Regions from separate parts of the Uliginosibacterium sp. TH139 genome, predicted to be linked through region 2. Evidence: predicted binding sites of a transcription regulator. Region 2 holds the regulator's gene; each other region holds the start of a gene.

Region 1 (3,252 bases), on a different contig from region 2:
AAGCAGCGGGCGGCGGATCAGCAGGGGCTCGGCGATCATTGCGCGCAGGGCCGAGCTGGTATCGAACATGCCCGGGATCACTTCGCCGGATTTCACGCGTGGGGCGTTGTGGTTGAACCAGTCGCGTACCGGCAGATCGATGAAGAAATCCAGCAGGCGCTGGGCGCTCCAGGGTTCGCGCAGCAGGTCGTGAACGATGAGCTCATGGCCGGCGGCCAGCAGCGCGACCTTTTGCCGGGCATTGGTGCGGCAGCCCGGTTTCTCCCAGAAGTGAACGGTGGCCATCTCATGCTCCTTTCCGTATTTCGGGTGCTGCCAGCGCAGCGATGCAAGCCGTGAGCGAGCCGGGCGGATTCAGTGCGACCCCCAGCTCGTCGAGGATCACGCCTTCAACCGGACAGATTGCCGCGCACTGCGGTGTGGCATACGCCTCCACACATTCGGTGCATAAAGCGCCATCGATCAGGAAGTGCGGACTGGCCTCAAGGATGGCCTCATTCGGGCACACGGGCAGGCAAGCCCAGCAATTGACGCAACCTTCAACGATTTCGAGTGCCATGCATGGACCTCTTGCCGGCTTGGCTCAAGCCATTCATTGCAGGTTTCATGCCCGCATCTGTTCCGCAAACGGAGCCCGCTCGAGCTTGCCCGCAGCCAGCATCTCCTGCCAGACACTCAGCACTGCAGCCTCGATCGCTTCCATGGCGTGCTCGCCATTGGGCTGGATGCCTGCTGCTTCGAGCTTGCTCCAGGGCTCGAAGCCGATGCGCGAGCACAGCACCACTTCGCAGTCCGCCAGGGTGGCGATGGTGCGGGCCAAGGTGTTTTCGGCCTCGCCGCACTCGCTCTCGCCGCCGCAGTATTGCGCGGCGCGGCGTGAGCCGAGAAAGCGCACGCCGGCACTGCTAGCCTCGTAGATCAGGAATTCGCGCGCATGGCCGAAGTGCTGATTGACCAGATCCTGCCCGCTGCTGGCAACCGCCATCTGCACCGGGCGTCCGCGGCTCGGCGCCTTGATCTGCACCACCGGCGCAGCATGGCGGGCGGCTCGTTTCGCTTCCAGCTCGGCATTGATCGAAGCACGCAGGGCCACGCGGCGCGCCATTGCGGCCACTTCATCGATCTCCATGGCCTCGATCTTGTCGAGCGTGAATTCAGCGCCGCGATCCTCGCCGAGCATGCCTACCGCATCGGCGCGGCACTGGCGGCAGTGGCGCATCATGTTCATGTCGCCTGCGCAGGCATCCTGCAGGGCCTGCAGCTCGGCCGGGGTCGGGCCGCGCTGGCCGCTGAGACCGAAGTGGGTGCCGTGCTCGGCCTCCGAGATCAGCGGCATCACGTTGTGCAGGAAAGCACCTTTGGCGCGCACCACACGCGAGACTTCCTTCAGATGTTCGTCGTTAATGCCGGGGATCATCACCGAATTGACCTTCACCAGAATGCCGCGCGCCACCAGCATCTCAAGGCCCTTCTGCTGCTGGGCGATGAGGATCTCGGCGGCCTCGCGGCCGCTGACGCGGCGATGCTCCCAGAAGATCCACGGATAGATCTGTGCGCCCACGTCCGGATCAATGCAGTTGATCGTGATGGTGACGTGATCCACATTGGCGGCAGCGATCTGCTCCACATACTGCGGCAGCATCAGGCCGTTGGTGGAGAGGCAGAGCTTGATGTCCGGTGCGCGCTGCTGCAACGCGCGGAACACTTCAAAGGTTCTGGCCGGATTGGCCAGGGCGTCGCCCGGCCCGGCAATGCCCAGCACGCTCATCTGCGGGATCGCCGCAGCGACAGCCAGAGTTTTCTTGATCGCCTGAGCAGGGCTCAGCACTTCGGACACCACGCCCGGGCGCGATTCATTGCTGCAGTCGTACTTGCGATTGCAGTAGTTGCACTGGATGTTGCAGGCGGGGGCCACCGCCACATGCATGCGGGCAAAGTGATGATGGGCTTCCTCGGAGTAGCAGGGGTGATCCTGCACCTTCTTCTGGATGTCGGCCGTGAGGCCGGCCACCCGGGAGGGCTTGCTGCCACAACTGCCGGCGCTGCAACCGGAATGGGCGGGCGGCGCGCTGAGCGGAGTGCCGAGAATCTGGGAAAGGCTGGGGGCGGACATGCTGGACTCCCGATGTGCTGTTTGCGAAGAGTTCAGCAAATGCCGTGCCCATGGCCGGAAGCCTTTACGGATCAATGGCTTGTTGGCTTCGTGGAGGCTTTGTGTCGGCTTGGTGACAGAGTTGTTTGTGGGGAAGGGCACAGCGACCCCGAGCGCGGTTTCCCGCGCGGCAGACCATCCGGTCTGACAGGCTTGTCACGTATGATGCGTGCCCGCTGTCTTTGAGCCAGACCCCACATGAGATTCGACCTGAAGGTTCCCTTTGCGGAAAAGGATGCAGCCAAGAAACTGGGCGCCCGCTGGGACGCGGCCAACAAACTCTGGTACGTGATGGACAAGGAAGACATGGCGCCCTTCGCGAAGTGGTCGCCCAGCCCGCGCGATGCAGCGAGTGCCACCGCTCCGCAAAATCGTGCGCCGTCAAAATCCCAGATGGAAACCAGCGGCAAACTGCATGTGGGCAGCCAGTACGTGGAGCGGCCGCGCGTGTGTGAATGCCTGCCTTGGGAAGACTGTGCCACATGCCGTGAAGCGTCTGTGTAAGCAGACCTTCAATTTGTAGGGCGTGAAAGCCGAAGGCTTGCGCACCCTCCTGTGTTCAAGTTACGCAGGGTGTGAGTGAGGCCTTGATCCGCGTGCGCAAGAAAAAATTGCGCGTCCTGGCTGTCTCATGACGACCCGTTTCAGTCGATCAGACTTTTTGAAAGCTGACGTTCAACGTGGAGGACTCCGCTGCTGCTCGGCCTTATCGCACAGCATCCAGCGACCGAAGGGAGCGAGGTTGAGCGCAATGTTAGACATACGGCAAGCCGGCGAGTGCAAGCAGTTCTTTACGATTTTGTTTGTCAAGCCAGATCAAAAAACCACTATCAACAACTCGAAGCCTTAAATTGGTTTGGTCGTAGTCAAGGATAATCGGCTTAATTTCTTTCTTGACTTGAAGTGCGGCAGTTGATTGGAGTGCCTGCGTTACGTTTCCGGGATTCAAATCTCCTTTTGATGGATGGTTGGCCTCCAGAATTTCTCGAATTTTGCTGTACTTAAGACCCGCACGTAGATCGTTGATGCTCGAAGTCAGAACGGGGAAAAGTAACCATTTGTGCATTTCTAGTGCAGTGGTTTGAAAACCTTCCGAGAAC
Region 2 (3,252 bases):
TGATGTCGAAGCCGTGCTGGATCGCATGGCAGAGACAGGTCTGCAGTCTGACGAGCGCTTTGCCGAGAGTTTCGTGAGATCGCGCGCCAGCCGCTTTGGTGCCGCGCGCATCCGTCGTGAGCTGGATGACCGGGGTGTGGATCGCGAGACGGCAGCTGGCGCCATGGGCGAGGCTTTGCAGGAAGATGAACTGATGCGCGCGCACAGCGTGTGGCAGAAAAAATTCGGGGTGTTGCCGCAGGATCACAGGGAGTGGGCGCGTCAGGCGCGCTTCCTGCAGACCAGAGGGTTTGCGGTCGACATCATCAGGAAACTCTTGAAAGAAACACTGGATGAGTCTGCTCAGGGTTAGCAATCTGCAGAAACGCTACAAGGCACGCACCGTAGTGCACGACGTGTCCTTCGAGGTTGGCAGTGGCGAAGTGGTGGGCTTGCTGGGGCCGAACGGCGCAGGCAAGACCACCTGTTTCTACATGATCGTCGGCCTCGTACGTGCCGATGGCGGCAAGATCCATCTCGATGGAACCGAGCTCACCCATTGGCCGATCCACAAACGGGCGCACCAAGGGCTCTCCTATCTGCCGCAGGAAAACTCGGTGTTCCGCAAACTTACGGTCTCCGAGAACATCATGGCGGTGCTGGAGTTGCAAAAGCTCTCCAGCGCAGACATGGAAAAACGTCTGGATGAGCTGCTGGATGAACTCAACATCGGCCATTTGCGCGAAGCGACCGCTATGTCCTTGTCCGGCGGTGAGCGCCGCCGCGTCGAAATCGCGCGTGCGCTGGCCACCCGTCCGCGTCTGATCCTGCTGGATGAGCCTTTTGCCGGCGTTGATCCGATTGCAGTGATTGATATCCAGAAAATCATCAGTTACCTCAAGGCGCGCGGTATCGGCGTGCTGATTACCGACCATAATGTGCGCGAAACCCTCGGTATTTGCGATCACGCCTACATCATCAATGCGGGTGAGGTACTGGCTGGCGGCAAACCGGCAGAAATCGTGCAGAATGAACAGGTACGGCAGATTTACCTTGGCGAACACTTCCGCCTCTAGGCTTGGCCGCTCCGCACCTCCCCGTCTGTAAAGAATGAAACCCTCGCTTCAGCTCCGCCTTTCCCAGCAACTTGCACTCACCCCGCAGTTGCAGCAATCCATCAAGCTGCTTCAGCTGTCCACGCTCGAACTCAATCAGGAGATCGAACGCATCCTGCTCGAAAACCCGATGCTGGAGCGTGAAGGCGGCGACGAGGAAAGTGATGGACCCGTCCCTGTCGAGGCGGGCGAAGCCAGTGTGGCAACGGCGGGTGAGGAATACCGCATCGAATCCTCTGCTTCATCCTCCGGCGATGAGGATTTCGAGTCGCCGAGCGTGACGGACATGCCGGACAACATCGGAGAGGCTTACGACAGCGTTTCGGATGATGATATCGGCGAAGCTGCCGAATGGCGCACGGAAGGCGCCTCGCGGAATGGCGGTGGGGACGACGATGATTCCGACTTTCAGGAATTCCAGGCCGCCGCTACTTCCTTGCGGGATCACCTGCTGGGGCAGGTCGCCCTGATGCCGCTGGTTGATCGTGATCGTGCGCTGGTGCAGCTGATCATCGAAGCGCTGGACGACGACGGTTTGTTGCTGCAGGACCTCGAGGAACTTCTGCCGCTGATTCCGGCCGAATGGGAAGTAGAACTCGATGAGTTGAACATTGCCTTGCATCAGGTCCAGAACCTTGACCCCGCTGGCATCGGCGCTCGCAACTTGCAGGAGTGTTTGCTCCTGCAGATTCGCGCTTTGCCGGAAAGTGCCACGCGCGAGCACGCCATGCTGATCGCGGACGGCAATCTGGAATTGCTGGCTGCGCGCGATTTCGCGCGCCTCAAGCGGCGCCTGGGCTGCAATGATGATGCCTTGCGCGCAGCTCAGGAACTCATTTGTCATTTGAATCCGCGTCCGGGGGCTCAATTTGCACCGATGGAAACGCGCTACGTGATTCCGGACGTGGTGGTGCGCAAGCAACGTAGCGGCTGGACGGTAAGCCTCAATCCAGAGGCCATGCCGAGGCTCAGGATCCATCGGGTCTACGCCGATATACTTCAACAGAACAGGGGCGTAAGTAGTTCCTTGTCGGGACAGCTGCAGGAAGCCAAGTGGCTGATCAAGAATGTGCAGCAGCGATTCGACACCATCCTGCGTGTTTCGCAGGCCATCGTCGAACGTCAGCGCCAGTTCTTTGATCATGGTGAAGTGGCCATGCGTCCGCTGACCCTGAGGGAGATCGCCGAAGAGCTGGAGCTGCATGAGTCAACGGTGTCGCGGGTGACCACCCAGAAGTACATGGCCAGTCCCCGCGGTGTGTTCGAACTGAAATACTTTTTTGGCAGTCATGTTTCCACCGATACCGGTGGTGCATGTTCAGCAACGGCGATACGCGCGCTGATTCGCCAGCTGGTCGCGGCCGAAGACGGGAAAAAACCCCTGTCGGATGCCAGGATTGCCGAATTGTTGGGCCAGCAGGGTATCGTGGTGGCACGCCGGACGATTGCGAAATACCGGGAGTCGCTGAATATTCCGCCGGTCAGTCAGCGCAAGTCGATCTAACAGGAGAGGAGTAGTTTTATGAATCTCAACATCACCGGCCATCATCTGGAAGTCACTCCCGCTTTGCGCGAATATGTGGTTTCCAAGCTCGATCGGGTGATTCGCCATTTCGATCATGTTACGGCGACCCATGTGACCCTCTCGGTACAGAAACTCAAGCAGAAAGCAGAGGTGACTGTTCACGTGCGCGGCAAGGATATCCACGTGGAAAGTGAAGACGACGACCTGTATGCCGCCATTGATGCGCTGGCAGACAAGCTGGATCGTCAGGTTCTCAAGCACAAGGAAAAGATCAGCGATCACAACCGTGAATCGATGAAACGGCAAGGCGCCGAGAGCGCCAGCTGAAGCGCTGGACGCAGCCGGTCTGGACAGGCAGAATTGTCCGGCCGGCGATGGTTGAGGCCTTCTGCCTCAACCGCTCTGAAACCCAGAAAGCGGCGAGCTCCGGTCCGGAGACTCGCCGCTGTGCTGTAAAGACTCATGAACCTGATTTCGCAGATCCTTGACCCCGTGCGCATCCGTGTCGATGTAGCGGCCTCCGCGCGTGACGGCTTGTTCGCCGCCATTGGCGAGCTGTGCGAGCGCGACAGTGGCCTCGCGGCCCGCAAGCTGGTGGATGCACTGAACCAGCGCGAAAAACTTGGTTCGACA
Region 3 (3,252 bases), on a different contig from region 2:
TGAGCCAGGTGGCGTTGATGGTTTCCCATAGCTCGGAAGTCAGGGTGCCGCGTACGGCATGGGCATTCTCGCGGGCGCTGCGCAGGCAGGAGTAGATGCTGCCGGGATTGTTGCGGTCGAGGGCCATGAAGTGCACGACTTCGGCCGGCACTAGCTTCTCGCCATGGGTGTTGAAGTAGCTCTCCAGCACACCCACGGAATCAAGGGTTTCGCGCCACAGGCGCTCGACTTCGCGTTCGCTCTGCGGCAGCAGTTGCATGCGGTTGTTCACGTCCAGCATGCGGGCGAGATTTTCGGCGCGCTCGATGTAGCGGGCCATCCAGTACAGGTGATCGGCGGTGCGGCTGAGCATGCTCATTGTTCTCCCTCAGTTTTCCATCACCCAGGTGTCTTTCGTGCCCCCGCCTTGCGAGGAGTTCACGACCAGCGAGCCTTCCTTCAATGCCACGCGGGTGAGGCCGCCGGGCACGAAACGCACTTCGTTGCCAGAGAGCACGAAGGGGCGCAGATCGATGTGGCGCGGCGCAATGCCAGCATCCACGAAGGTTGGGCAGGTGGACAGCGACAGGGTGGGTTGGGCGATGTATTTCTCGGGTGAGGCGAGGATGCGCAGGCGGAAGTCCTCGATCTCGGCCTTGGTGGAGGCCGGGCCGACCAGCATGCCGTAGCCGCCAGCGCCATGGACTTCCTTCACCACCAGTTCGGGCAGGTGTTCGAGGGTGTAGGCGAGATCCTCGGGCTTCCTGAGCATGTAGGTGGGCACATTGTTGAGAATGGGCTCTTCACCGAGGTAGAAGCGCACCATCTCGCCAACATACGGGTAGATCGATTTGTCATCGGCCACGCCGGTGCCGACGGCATTTGAGATCGTTACGTTGCCGGCGCGGTAGGCGGAGAGGATGCCGGGGACGCCAAGCATCGAATCCGGCCGGAAGGCGAGCGGATCGAGGAAGTCGTCATCGATGCGGCGGTAGATCACGTCAACGCGTTGCGGCCCCTGCGTGGTGCGCATGAAAACCTGCTCGTCGCGCACGAAGAGATCCTGCCCTTCGACCAGCTCGACGCCCATCTGCTGGGCGAGGAAGGCGTGCTCGAAGTAGGCGCTGTTGAAGCTGCCTGGGGTGAGTACCACCACCACCGGGTCGAGCACGCCCTTGGGCGCCACGGCACGCAGGGTGTCGAGCAAGAGATCCGGGTAGTGTTCGACCGGGGCGACGCGATTCCTGGCGAAGAGTTCGGGGAAGAGCCGCATCATCATCTTGCGGTTCTCGACCATGTAGGAGACGCCGGAGGGCACGCGCAGATTGTCTTCCAGCACGTAGAACTCACCGGCGCCGGCACGCACGATATCCACCCCGGCAATCGCCGCGTAGATGTTGTTGGGCACGTCCACGCCCTGCATCTCGGGGCGGTACTGGGCATTGGAGATGACCTGCTCGGCCGGGATGCGTCCGGCCTTGAGGATTTCCTGGCCGTGGTAGATGTCGTGAATGAAGGCGTTGAGTGCTTTGACGCGCTGGCGCAGGCCGTCGGCGAGGGCCAGCCATTCGTGCGAAGGGATGATGCGCGGGATCACGTCGAAGGGGATCAGGCGCTCGGCGCCCGCCTCATCGCCATACACTGCAAAGGTGATGCCGGAGCGGCGGAACAGTGCATCGGCTTCCTGGCGCTTGCGCGTCATGCGTTCCGCACTCATCCCGTCGAACCAGTCCACATAGCCCTGGTAGTGCGTGCGCAGCTCTCCACTGGCGCTGTTCATTTCATCGTAAAACCGGGCTTGCGCCGGGCTTGCTTGGGTTTGAGCCTGAATCGGGGCCACGCGTGTCTCCTGCTGGAGCTGTTATGTCGGCACCATTGCCATTGCGAGAAGCGTGCCATGCGTGCAAAGCGCCTGTTTGCGTAAGCAGACATATAGCCATGAGCCAGATTGGTGCATGCAATCCGGGCCGTGTTCAGGCTGGTGCGTTGCAGCATGCCGGAGTGTGCCCAGAGGGTGTTGCGGCGTTGTGAAGCCTGGCCGGTGCTACTGAGCGGGAGCGTGGCGGGTTGATGGCCGCGTCCGCCTGCGGTGTCGCTGCTGCGGTGAGAAAACCGCGCTGCCGGCGAGGCTGTTGTACCCCGTAGGGAGGAGCTTGCCGTCTGGCGCGCGGGGCGGTTCATGCAGGTAAGTCCTGCTTGAAGAGATCTATCACTTTGGATTAGGGTGGCCAGTCGAATTGGCGGGATCCTGCAGCACCCGCATCAACCCTCACGCGAGTCTGAAATGATGCTCAATGCTGCCAGCGACACCGATCTGCGCAAACGCCTGCTCGACGAAGCACCACGCGCTTTCGCACCCAACCCCGCCGGGGTGCCCAGCTTGCCGGATCGCGAGGCCTTCCTGCGGCGTCTCGACATGTCGATCCGGATGGCCGAGCGCCAGCGCTCCAGTTTCGCCGTCATGCTGCTGGACCTCGGCCCCACCGAAGATCCGCTCTCCGGCCTGGCTGCCGCGGCCGCCGCACTGCGCATCACGGTACGCCTGACAGACACCGTGGCTTGGCTGGAAGGGCGCCAGTTCGCTGTGCTGCTGAATGTGGCCAATGAAGAAGGCGCGACGCGTGTCGGCGGCAAGATTTTCGAGGCGCTGAGCGAGGCGCTGGGCGAGGCCGCCGGGCGCGAGGTGCGCGCCGGCATGGCGCTCTACCCTGGCCATGGCAAGAGCGGCGATCAACTGCTGCGGGTGGTAAATAGCGCTTTGTATCAGGCCAGCCGTGGCCGCAAAGGCATCGTCATGGCGGTGCTGGCCGAGGGGGTGTTACCCGAGGTGCGCGAAACGCTGGGGCAGCGCTTTGGCATGGCCATCGAGCAGAACGAGTTCGTACTGTGCTTCCTGCCGGTGGTGAACCTCGTGAGTGGTTTGCCGGTGGGGGTCGAGGCGCTGGCGCGTTGGCGCCATCCTGATCTGGGTCTGTTGCCGCCGGCAGAATTCATGCATCTGGCCACCAATGAGTCGGCCCTTGAAGGCCTCAGCCTGCGCCTGCTCGATCAGGCCTTGCTGCAGATCCGCAACTGGCGTGAGCGGGGCGTGGCACTCAGTCTGTCCTTGAACTTTGCGCCGGTTCTGCTGGCGCGCGAGGGCCTCGATCAGCTGATTCTGGCCCGCCTGCAGGCGCAGGGCCTGTCGCCGGAATGCCTGACGTTGGAGCTGCGGGACGAAGGCTTGGCGGTGCTACCGGCCAGTGCGCTGCGCGTGCTCTTCAGCCTGGCCTC

Evidence for each region. Region 2 encodes sigma-54, which starts transcription at its own class of promoters, with help from an activator protein. Its sites were predicted from a motif close to TGGCACGCTTNCTGCTNA; they were not measured.
Region 1: nifB (nitrogenase cofactor biosynthesis protein NifB) is a predicted target of sigma-54. The motif match lies at 2,146-2,163, and genes of this name have one in related genera.
Region 3: C0V76_RS07220 (circularly permuted type 2 ATP-grasp protein) is a predicted target of sigma-54. The motif match lies at 1,860-1,877, and genes of this name have one in related genera.

The regions. Positions count from the first base shown of each region.
Region 1 is NZ_PKRR01000005.1:134,911-138,162, reverse strand. Features, by position in the region: gene C0V76_RS13245 (ArsC/Spx/MgsR family protein) at 1-285, opposite strand, end outside; gene C0V76_RS13240 (4Fe-4S dicluster domain-containing protein) at 287-559, opposite strand; gene nifB (nitrogenase cofactor biosynthesis protein NifB) at 605-2,113, opposite strand; gene C0V76_RS13230 (DUF5710 domain-containing protein) at 2,351-2,656, shown strand; gene C0V76_RS13225 (hypothetical protein) at 2,907-3,252, opposite strand, start outside.
Region 2 is NZ_PKRR01000001.1:764,162-767,413, forward strand. Features, by position in the region: gene recX (recombination regulator RecX) at 1-352, shown strand, start outside; gene lptB (LPS export ABC transporter ATP-binding protein) at 333-1,055, shown strand; gene C0V76_RS03555 (RNA polymerase factor sigma-54) at 1,090-2,598, shown strand; gene hpf (ribosome hibernation-promoting factor, HPF/YfiA family) at 2,617-2,946, shown strand; gene C0V76_RS03565 (PTS sugar transporter subunit IIA) at 3,082-3,252, shown strand, end outside.
Region 3 is NZ_PKRR01000003.1:37,090-40,341, reverse strand. Features, by position in the region: gene C0V76_RS07225 (alpha-E domain-containing protein) at 1-352, opposite strand, end outside; gene C0V76_RS07220 (circularly permuted type 2 ATP-grasp protein) at 368-1,759, opposite strand; gene C0V76_RS07215 (GGDEF domain-containing phosphodiesterase) at 2,264-3,252, shown strand, end outside.